DNA from 3 places in the Ruegeria hyattellae genome. Region 2 is predicted to be linked to each of the others. Evidence: riboswitches for the same ligand, from Rfam matches in the RefSeq annotation. Region 2 holds a riboswitch; each other region holds the start of a gene.
What was found. Region 2 has a riboswitch for cobalamin ahead of AB1E33_RS15105 (energy-coupling factor ABC transporter permease). Riboswitches for the same ligand answer to the same signal wherever they lie in the genome.
Positions count from the first base shown of each region.

Region 1 (3,268 bases), on a different contig from region 2:
ACGACCCCGAAGCGGTGCGCCTGCTGCTCGACCATGGCGCTCAGGTGGAAGAGTTCAACGATGACCCTGTCGGAGGTGAAGAACCTTGGGTCATGCCCGCCCTGCATCAGGCTGCGCGGCGTATGTGCGATGGGCCGGTGGTGGACCTGTTGCTTGCCCATGGTGGCGATCCAAGCAGGCTCTATAAAGGCTATTCCGCCTATGGTTTCGCGCGGGTCTTCGGCAATTCGACGCTTGCCCGCGCAATTGAGGCGACAGGCAAGGCCCCACAGCTCACCCAAGCAGAGCAGCTTCTGGCCCAGGCCGCTGATGGGACTTTGCTGCCCGGCGCGTCTGTGGACGCGGCCAGCCTGCCTGATGAATACCGTACCCTTATCCGGTCGATCCTGCATCTTCCCGGCAAACTGGACCATGTGAAACGTCTGGTCGCCCTTGGCCTGAACCCCGAGGCACCCGATCGCGAGGGGCTGACCGCCCTTCAGGTCGCCGGGTGGGAGGGGTTGCCGGATATGATGATCTATCTTCTTACGCTGTCTCCGGATCTGGGCCATGTGAACGGCTATGGCGGCGGGCTGGTGTCGACCATTCTGCACGGTGCGGACAATAATCCGCACCGGGATATCCGCGATCACGCCACCTGCCTGTCGCACGCGCTAGCGGCGTGTGCGCCGCTGGGGCGCAACCTGATAGAGGCAAGCGGCGACCCAGAATTGACTCGGATCATGGAGGAATGGGCAGAGGCCCATCCCGATCAGGTCACAGAAAACGTGCCTTGACGGATCATGCTGCGGCCTGTGCCTGATGCTCGATCAAGGGTAGGCGCAGTTCGATCATGGCGCAGGGCGGCGCGCTGTCGGGCGCGGGGAAGCCCTGCCCCTCCGGGTCCATCATCGCGTTGGCATAAAGTTCCATGATGTCGAGATCGGCGGTCTCGGCAACACCGGCGAACATACGTATTCGCGCATGGTTGGCCCGGTAGACCGCCGTGCAGTCCTGCCCGCAATGGGCAAGCTGCGCGCTGCCGTCGATCTCGAAATCCGGCGCCGTCACCGCGCGGGCCGAGGCCATGGCATCGGCCAGCCGATCCACCATCCGAGCAAGCGCCGGGCAAGGTTTGCCGGTTATCAGACATTGGGTTTCCGCAAACGTTCGGTTGTTCTTCGTCCAGATCACATCGCGCCCTCCGCGCTGACGGGAAGGGGCTTGTGAACGTCCGTGACCAAGTGCAGCCATCAGACCCGCACCGGACACCCCGCCCGCGTTCGAGTTTCAGTTCCGATGGCAGGTCTCCTGACTTGCGGGTCGTCGCTTTGCCGCCCTTCCCGACCTTTCGGCCAGTGGTCATACGGCATCACTCTCCGCTTACAGTTGCGGGGGCAGTCGCGGATTTGGCCTTGTCAGGACCGCACCGAGTTCCCTTTTCATCCCAACCACAGATGTGGTGTGAGAACCATCACACAACCGCTAGTCCTTGCCGCCCGAGTCTGTCAAGAATTTCCGTCCCCGGTCCCCACGCCGCGCCTGACGATGGTGGGCAGCGCCCGCAACGGGGCCGAGCTTCTCCGGGCACGTGACAATTGCCAAGCGCCCTGGATCAGCATGAAGAACTCTTCGGCGGTAGCCTGCGGCGTCTTGACCCCAAGCCGCTTGGCGTGCTGCGTCGCTTCGGAAATCCAGCCCTCATAAAGATGCGCGGCATGGGAGCGGAACGCCTCGTTATCGGGCCCTTCGAACAAGGTACTCGAGATCGGGCATCCATCCCACTTTCCCGAGCGATCGAAAATTTCTGCCAGCCGCGCGCACAGGGCCTGCGTCCCCTCGGCAAAACTGCTGGCCGGTTCATAGGCCACGGCGATCATCCGCAGCATTCGGTCCGAGGCCCAGGTCGCCGCCGCCAGTGCCAGATCCGGTTTGCCATTCGGAAAGTGGTGGTACAGCGATCCTTTCGGCGCATTCGCTGCCGTCAGCAGCTCGTTCAGACCTACGCCGTTGTAGCCGCTGCGCCGGAACAGTTCGGCAGCGGTCCGGATCAGCCGATCCTTGGTGGGCATAGGACGTTTTTCTTTCATCGCTCTTGGATATTGACAGGACTAGACCAATTGGTCCACACATATGATCAATAGACCAATCGGTCTAGCAACGGGAGAGCGCCCATGCTTGATGCGCAGACAACCATCCTGACCCATGACATCTGCTTTGATGCCGGGCCCGCGACGCTGTCGGGGAAATTGTTCCTGCCGATCGGTGACCCTGTCGCGGCGGTGGTGATCAACAGTGCCACCGGCGTGCCACAGTCGTATTACCGCCACTTCGCGCGCTGGCTGGCCGAATCCCACGGCATGGCCGTCCTGACCTATGATTACCGCGATTTCGAGACTTCGCGCAGCGGACCACTACGGACCTCACGGGTCAAAATGTCGGACTGGATTCTGATCGACATGCCCGCCGCGCGTGCAGAGGTGCGGCGGCGCTTTCCGGGTACGTCGCTTTGGGTGATCGGCCATTCTCTGGGCGCGATGGCGATGCCGATGCAGGACGGGATCGAGGACATTAGCCGCATGATCAGTGTCTGTTCCGGCCTAGTACATCATGGCGACCACCCCTGGCCTTATCAGGGTCTAGCGCGCCTGTTCTGGTTCGGTCACGGGCCGCTCGCCACCCGCCTTGCGGGCTATTTGCCCGGCCGACTGATCGGATTTGGCCCCGATTTGCCCGCAGGGGTGTATTGGGAATGGCGGCGCTGGTGTACCTCGCGCGATTCCTATTTGCCCGATGCTGGTTGGACCCTGCCGCAGCCCAACTGGCGACGCAGCGACGCGCCTGTAAAGATGGTCACTCTTACCGATGACGACGTCTGCCCGGCAGTCGCCAGCGAACGGCTGGCACGGCTCTTTGACGGGCGCGCCACGCTTGTCCCGCTTGAGCCGTCCGCATTCGGGTTGCGCAAGGTAGGCCATCTGGGAGTGTTCACCCGCGCGAATGCGGCGCTCTGGCCCGAGATTATCGCTTGATTGGCCTTTGTCAGAGCCATTCCACGTCGCCCAGAAAGATATACCCCGCGCCATAGATCGTCTTGATCAGGCGTGGGTTCTTGGGGTCTTCGCGCAGCTTGGTTCTGAGCCGCGAAATGCGTACGTCCATTGCTCGGTCAAAGCTTTCGCTAGCCGCACCTCCCAGAGCCTCTTGCATCTGAGCGCGACTGATCAGCCGCTTGGGGCTTTCCAGAAACAGCCGCAGCACCTCGCCCTCGGCATGGGAAAACGGCGTT
Region 1 covers NZ_JBGOSH010000003.1:101,878-105,145, forward strand. The annotation lists gene AB1E33_RS07945 (ankyrin repeat domain-containing protein) at 1-776, shown strand, start outside; gene AB1E33_RS07950 (hypothetical protein) at 781-1,173, opposite strand; cobalamin riboswitch at 1,264-1,469, opposite strand; gene AB1E33_RS07955 (TetR/AcrR family transcriptional regulator) at 1,488-2,051, opposite strand; gene AB1E33_RS07960 (alpha/beta hydrolase family protein) at 2,154-3,011, shown strand; gene AB1E33_RS07965 (response regulator transcription factor) at 3,022-3,268, opposite strand, start outside.
Region 1: linked by a shared signal. The riboswitch ahead of AB1E33_RS07950 (hypothetical protein) and the one ahead of AB1E33_RS15105 (energy-coupling factor ABC transporter permease) in region 2 are both predicted to bind cobalamin.

Region 2 (3,268 bases):
GTCTATCTGAACGGCCTGCGCAAACATGCCGAAACCAAGCCGGTGCATGGCGAATGCGGTGGCTACATGGCTTTGGGCGCGGCGCTGGTCGACAAGGAGGGCATACGGCATCCGATGGCGGGCCTTCTTGGGCTGGTTACGTCATATGAGAAACGCAAGTTCAACCTTGGCTACCGCAAGGCCACTCTGATCGCACCGATGCCAGGCTTCGACACCGGTTCGGCGCTGCGCGGGCATGAGTTCCACTATTCCTCGATCCTCGAACAGCCCGACGCGCCGCTGGCTCGCGTGGTGGATGCCGAAGGCGTGGAAGGCCCGCAAACCGGCTCGGTTCGTGGAACTGTGACGGGGACCTTCTTTCACATGATCGCCGAGGCTCGGTCATGAGCGGATTTGTCTCCTTCGTCGGCTCCGGCCCCGGTGACCCCGAGCTATTGACGCTGAAAGCGGTGGACCGTCTGCAAAAGGCCGATGCGATCCTGTTCGATGACCTCAGCAGCGGCCCGATCCTGAGCCATGCACGCGAGGACGCCGATCTGGTGGGCGTCGGCAAACGTGCCGGTCGCCCCTCGCCCAAGCAGGACCATGTAAGCCGGTTGCTGGTGGATTACGCCCGAAACGGCGCACGCGTCGTGCGGCTGAAATCCGGCGATGGCGGCATGTTCGGCCGACTTGAGGAAGAGCTGGTCGCCCTGCGCGCTGCCGAGATCGGTTATGAGATCATCCCCGGCATCCCCTCGGCCTGCGCGGCGGCAGCGGCGGCGGGCATTCCGCTAACCCGGCGGCTGACCGCACGGCGGGTACAGTTCGTGACCGGTCACGATATCAGCGGCAAGCTGCCCTCGGACTTGAATCTGGCCGCGCTGGCCGACCCGATGGCGACCACGGTTGTCTTCATGGGCAAACGCACCTTCCCTCTACTTGTCGAGGCGCTGCACGAGCATGGCCTGCCGCTGGACACGCCGGCCCTGCTGGCACAATCCGTTTCGACGCCCGGTCAGAGCCTGCAGCGCACAACGATGGGCGCATTGGCGGATCAATTGGCCTCGGAAATCGGGACCGCACCCGCGCTAATCCTCTATGGGCCGCTCGCGGATGGATGAATGCCGCTTTTAGGGTTGACGCAAATGGGGTTGGCAAGACAAGAGTGCGGATACGGTGCTCGGGCCGCAAGGTCCGGGAAAAAGGGAACGGGGTGCAAATCCCCGACTGCCCCCGCAACTGTAATCGGGGAGCAAGCGTGGTAATCGCCACTGGCATAACGCCGGGAAGGTCCTCGCTTGTGACGATCCGTGAGTCAGGAAACCTGCCGTGAATTGAAACAGCCGGGCAACCGGCGCACGTATTCGCCGGGGTTGGCGGAAAGGAGACTATACATGCATATCGAACCGGGCGTCGTGCATGGCGCAAAAATGGTTTTCGCCTACGGAACAGCAGCCGCTGCCGCTGGGTATTCTCTGAAACTGATCGCAGACGATCTGAAAGAGCGCGCCGCGACTTCGTTCATCGCGCGCTCCATCGCTGCCACTCTGAGCGTCTTCATCTTCTTCGAGGTGCTGCCGCATTTCCCGGTCGGCATTTCCGAGGTTCACTTCATTCTGGGTACCACGCTGCTGCTGATTCTGGGCACCGCACCCGCTGCGGTCGGTCTGGCCGCTGGTCTGGCGATTCAGGGCCTACTGTTCGCACCCAGTGACGTGCCGATGTATTTCGTGAACCTCACCACCCTGCTGGTGCCGCTCTTCGGTATCCATGCGCTGGCCAAGCGTGCGCTGCCGCGAGACATCGCTTATGTCGATCTGGGCTATGCGGACGTGCTGAAACTGTCGGCGGCCTATCAGGGCGGCGTAATCGCCTGGGTCGCCTTCTGGGCCTTTTACGGTCAGGGTTTCGGCGCCGAGAACATGGCCGCCGTTGGCAGCTTTGGGCTGGCCTACATGCTGGTGGTTCTGGTCGAGCCGATCTTCGATCTTGCCGTTCTGGCGGGCGCCAAGTCGCTGAAGGGTCTGAAGGAGTCCGGTCTGGTCACCTCCCGCCTTTATCACGCGGCCTGATCTGATCTAACGTGCAAAGGATGGCTCCGGCTCGAAATGGGTCGGAGCCATTGTTTTTTATGCAAGAGCTTCTTCTGATCGGCATCGGCACCGGCAACCCCGATCACGTGACCCGCGAGGGCGCGCGCGCGATTCGCGACGCGGACCTGATCCTGATACCTCATAAAGGCAGCGGCAAAGAGGATCTGGCCGGTCTGCGCGAACAGATCATTACCGATCTGAGTGACAGTCCGCCGCCGCTTGTCCATTTCGACATCCCCAAACGCCACGCCGACGATGGTTACCTGCAAGGCGTGGAAGAGTGGCACGACGCCATCGCGGGGCGCTGGCAGGAGGCGATCGCAGAGCATCCTGATGCACGCCGCGTTGCCCTGCTGATCTGGGGCGATCCGTCGCTCTATGACAGTTCGCTGCGCATCGCAGACCGGCTGGACCCGAAACCGACGATCCGGGTCATACCCGGCATTACCGCCCTTCAGGCGCTGACCGCTGCCCACGCGATCCCGATCAACGAGCTTGGCGCGCCCTATATTGTCACCACCGGGCGGCGCATCCGCGACGAGGGCTGGCCCGACCCTGTCACCTCGGTTGCCGTGATGCTGGATGGCGAGTGTTCGTTTCAGTCGCTCGACCCCGCGCTCTATGACATCTGGTGGGGCGCGTTTGTCGGGATGAAGGAGCAGATCCTGATCCATGGCCCCCTGCAAGAGGTCAGTCAGCGGATCATTGACACACGCGCCGCTGCCCGCACCGAGCATGGTTGGATCATGGATATCTATCTCCTGCGCAGGTGCGCGGGCTGATCGCACGGCTCGGTCCACGGAAAAGTGATGCCACTCGTCCGCGCGACATGGCATCAAGGACCCGTGGACCTCGGAGGATGCCATGCTCAGAATCGCTTCTCTTTTTGTTGCCCTGCTGACCGCCACAATGACCCATGCAGATGATATGTCTGCGCGCGAAGGGTGGACCGTTCTGCCGACCGGCAAATCCCATGACCAACTCGTCAACGACCTGAAAGCTGCGGTGAAACAAAACGGGCTGATTGTGGTGACGCAGGCCGGGCCGACCAAGGCCGCCGCCGCGCGTGGGATCACCATACCGGGCAATCGCGTCATCGGCGTGTTCAACAATGACTTCGCGGTGCGGGTGCTGGAGCTCTCGACCGCTGCGATGATCGAAGCACCGATCCGGTTCTATGTGACCGAGAATGC
Region 2 covers NZ_JBGOSH010000005.1:363,989-367,256, reverse strand. The annotation lists gene AB1E33_RS15115 (cobyrinic acid a,c-diamide synthase CobB) at 1-387, shown strand, start outside; gene cobA (uroporphyrinogen-III C-methyltransferase) at 384-1,103, shown strand; cobalamin riboswitch at 1,140-1,328, shown strand; gene AB1E33_RS15105 (energy-coupling factor ABC transporter permease) at 1,377-2,054, shown strand; gene cobF (precorrin-6A synthase (deacetylating)) at 2,114-2,857, shown strand; gene AB1E33_RS15095 (DUF302 domain-containing protein) at 2,940-3,268, shown strand, end outside.

Region 3 (3,268 bases), on a different contig from region 2:
GCCACGCGGCCGCGTTATTCTGCCGCTGAACGCGGTCAAGACCTCCATGCGGCACGTCTGTGATATGTCTGGTTTGATTGCTGGTCGCGAATGAGAGTGGCTTCAGAATGATATTGTATCTCTGGCCTCCAATCGGAGGCACGGAAGAGACCCGGCGCGTCCTGGTGCTGGACCCTGCGTTTGATCCGGACGACGAGGCATGAGCCGCAATCTGGGTCAAAGCAGCCTGCGTCGGAAACGGCGCTCTGGCAATTCCATAGCCGCGTTTGACTGCCTACCAACCCCATTGAGGCAGTTGTTGTCTGAAGCTGCGCTACGGAGGTCCCCGGCATCCGCGCGGAGCATTTGGTCAAAGTTGCAGGCCAAAGGACTGACGCCGGACGAAACACTCATACCGCTGAGCCAGGCCAAGGCCAAAACGCTCGCCCGCGACCGGAAATCAACCGTTTTCATAGCCAATGCTCAAACTTGAAGGAAAACCCATGTTTCTTCCATTGCAGCTTGCCATTGCTACCCTTGTTGCTCTTGGCTCCGCTCTCCCAGCGACTGCTCAAGAGAAAGCCTAAAGACTCTGAGCGCTTAAGCTTTGATTAAAGGGCTGTTGCTTCAAGTCTCGATTGACATGGCGCTCGGTCTAAGACAACCAAGGATCAGATGGTTCCCGATGGTTCGCCAATGGGATGAAAAGGGAATACGGTGAGGTCTGCCAATTGGCACCAAGTCCGTTACTGCCCCCGCAACTGTAAGCGGTAAGCGATGCCAAAAACCACTGGCCAAAAGCCGGGAAGGATGGCCAAGCTTCGACCCGCAAGTCAGGAGACCTGCCATCATGTTTTTAACCAACCAGGGGCGGGGCGTCCCGGAAGGGGGCTTTGATGGCACGTCTGATACGTGTTTACATGATCGGCACCTTCTGGCCTCGCTTGGCTTCAAGCGGAGCGGGCAATGCCAGATGCACATGACCATTTCCTTCTGATCTGTTCGACCTGTAGCGGCACAGTGCCTGTTGATGCCATACGCAATACGTTGACAGACAAGTTGCCTGCGGGGTTCGTTGTTCGTAGCGTTGCCGCATGGCCGGTTGCGCACGTCCGATGTCCGTCGGGTTTCAGGCCGTCGGCAAAGCGCAGTACCTGTTTGGTGACATTGAGAGCGCAGAAGACATCGAGGCGCTGGCCGAATTCGCGCAACAATACCACGATAGCTCGGATGGCTGGACCCGCGCCACCGACCGACCGGAAACATTATTCACAAAAACTCTTTCTCGCTTGCCCCGAATCCAGTTGGAGGAGCCAACATGACGACCTCGACCTTTTTGGTTGCACGTGATCTTGAGTACCATGCGCTCAACGGCGATGCCCTGTTGCAAGGCGCCTCGTTTGAGTTGCACGAGGGCGCGATTTTGGCAATCGCCGGCCCGAACGGGGCCGGAAAAACGACGCTGCTGAATCTTTTATGCGGGACGGCTGCAGTGGTTCTGGGCAATGTGCTGGTCAAAGGCCGCAGCCTGAAGCAGATGCCCGCCAAAGAGCGCGCCCGAATGATCGCCGTTGTCAGCCAGCAAGAGCTTCCGGATGGCAGGCTACTCTTGCGGGACTACGTCGCACTCGGTCAGATTCCGATCTGGTCCGATCGCTCACCGGATGAACACGCCGGGGAACTAAGCAGGATCCTGGAGATGACAGGCCTTGGTGCGCTCGCCGACAAGCGGATGGCGGTGCTGTCCGGGGGCGAGCGTCAACGCGCCCATATCGCCCGGGCATTGGCACAGAATCCCTCTTTGCTGTTTCTGGACGAACCAACCAATAACCTCGACCCGGATGCCAAAGGCCGGATGCTGTCTCTGGTCGCCGATCTGGGGATCACGGTCGTGATGATCGTCCACGATCTGGTGATGATCCCAGAATTCGCCACCCATGTGGCGTTGATGAAATCCACACGGTTGACCGGCTTTGGCCCGGTGGCTGAAGTGCTGACCCCTGACCGGGTTCGCGACACGTTCGGCGTCGATTACCTGTGCTTTCACCACGAAGGCCGCGTGATCCCGGCGCTGGATATCCGAAAAACCATAGTTTCAACTTAAACCGAGGAACATTCACCAATGAAACACATCTGGTCCGTGGCGCTGGCAACAGCCATGGCAAGCGGTGCCTCTGCGCATGAGGTCATCGTTGACAATTGCGGCGAACCGCTTGTCTTTGAGACCCAGCCGGAGCGGTTGGTCGTGCACGACATGAACATGACTGACATGGCTTTCGCACTTGGCCTTCAGGAAAAGATCGTTGGCCTGACCGGCATCACAGGCTGGTACAGGACCAGCCCGGAATTCGACACGCTACGCGGCGATATTCAAGAGCTAGCACCGAAGTACCCTACCGTTGAAAACCTCGTAGCTGTGGAAACCGACCTGTTCTTCGCAGGCTGGTATTACGGCATGAAACCCGGTGGCGACGTCACTCCCGACACACTCGCCCCGTTTGGCATAAAGACTATGATTCTGACCGAAAGCTGCGTGCATCTGGACAAGGGCCGTCCCGAGGCCAGCATGGACCTGCTGTTCGACGACGTTATGCGTCTGGGCAAAGTGATGCATGTGGAAGAAAAGGCGGAGGAATTGGTTTCGGGCTGGAAAGTGAAACTGACTGCGATCGAAACCCAGACTGCTGATTTGCCCAAACCGCGCGTCTTCCTGCTGGATGGGCCGGCGGACGCGCCGTTTACGGCTGGCAAGTTTGCCATCCCCGACGCGATGATCGCCGCCGCAGGGGGTGAGAACGTAACCCATGACATGGAAACAAGCTGGGGCCGAACGTCGTGGGAGTCCGTAGCTGCAGCGAACCCGGAATTCCTGGTGCTGCTGGACTACCAGACTGGAAATGGTGCCGAGGATACGTTCAAGTTTCTGCAGGAACACCCGGTAATGTCCCAGACTGATGCCGTGAAGAACGAGCGCTGGATTGGTCTGCGGTACGAGGAACTGACCCCCGGACCGGCAAATATCGAAGCGATCTCGAAAATGGCCAAAGCTATGCATTCGGGTCTGAACTGATATGGGCCGACATGGCCTGACACTTTTGATGGGGGCGGTCGTTCTAGCCGCTCTCTTGTTGATTTCGACCATCTATGGCACCACGTCTATTCCCGTCTCCGACACGGTCACCGCCATTCTGCTGGGGACCGGTCTGAGCGACGGGGACATGTCACCGCTGCACCGGATCGTGTTTGATCTGCGCCTGCCGCGCGCCCTTTTTGCCGCCGTGATTGGGGC
Region 3 covers NZ_JBGOSH010000002.1:179,525-182,792, reverse strand. The annotation lists gene AB1E33_RS04795 (DUF1826 domain-containing protein) at 1-94, shown strand, start outside; gene AB1E33_RS04790 (DUF6525 family protein) at 200-472, shown strand; cobalamin riboswitch at 639-843, shown strand; gene AB1E33_RS04785 (DUF1636 family protein) at 1,095-1,301, shown strand; gene AB1E33_RS04780 (ABC transporter ATP-binding protein) at 1,298-2,083, shown strand; gene AB1E33_RS04775 (ABC transporter substrate-binding protein) at 2,102-3,049, shown strand; gene AB1E33_RS04770 (FecCD family ABC transporter permease) at 3,051-3,268, shown strand, end outside.
Region 3: linked by a shared signal. The riboswitch ahead of AB1E33_RS04785 (DUF1636 family protein) and the one ahead of AB1E33_RS15105 (energy-coupling factor ABC transporter permease) in region 2 are both predicted to bind cobalamin.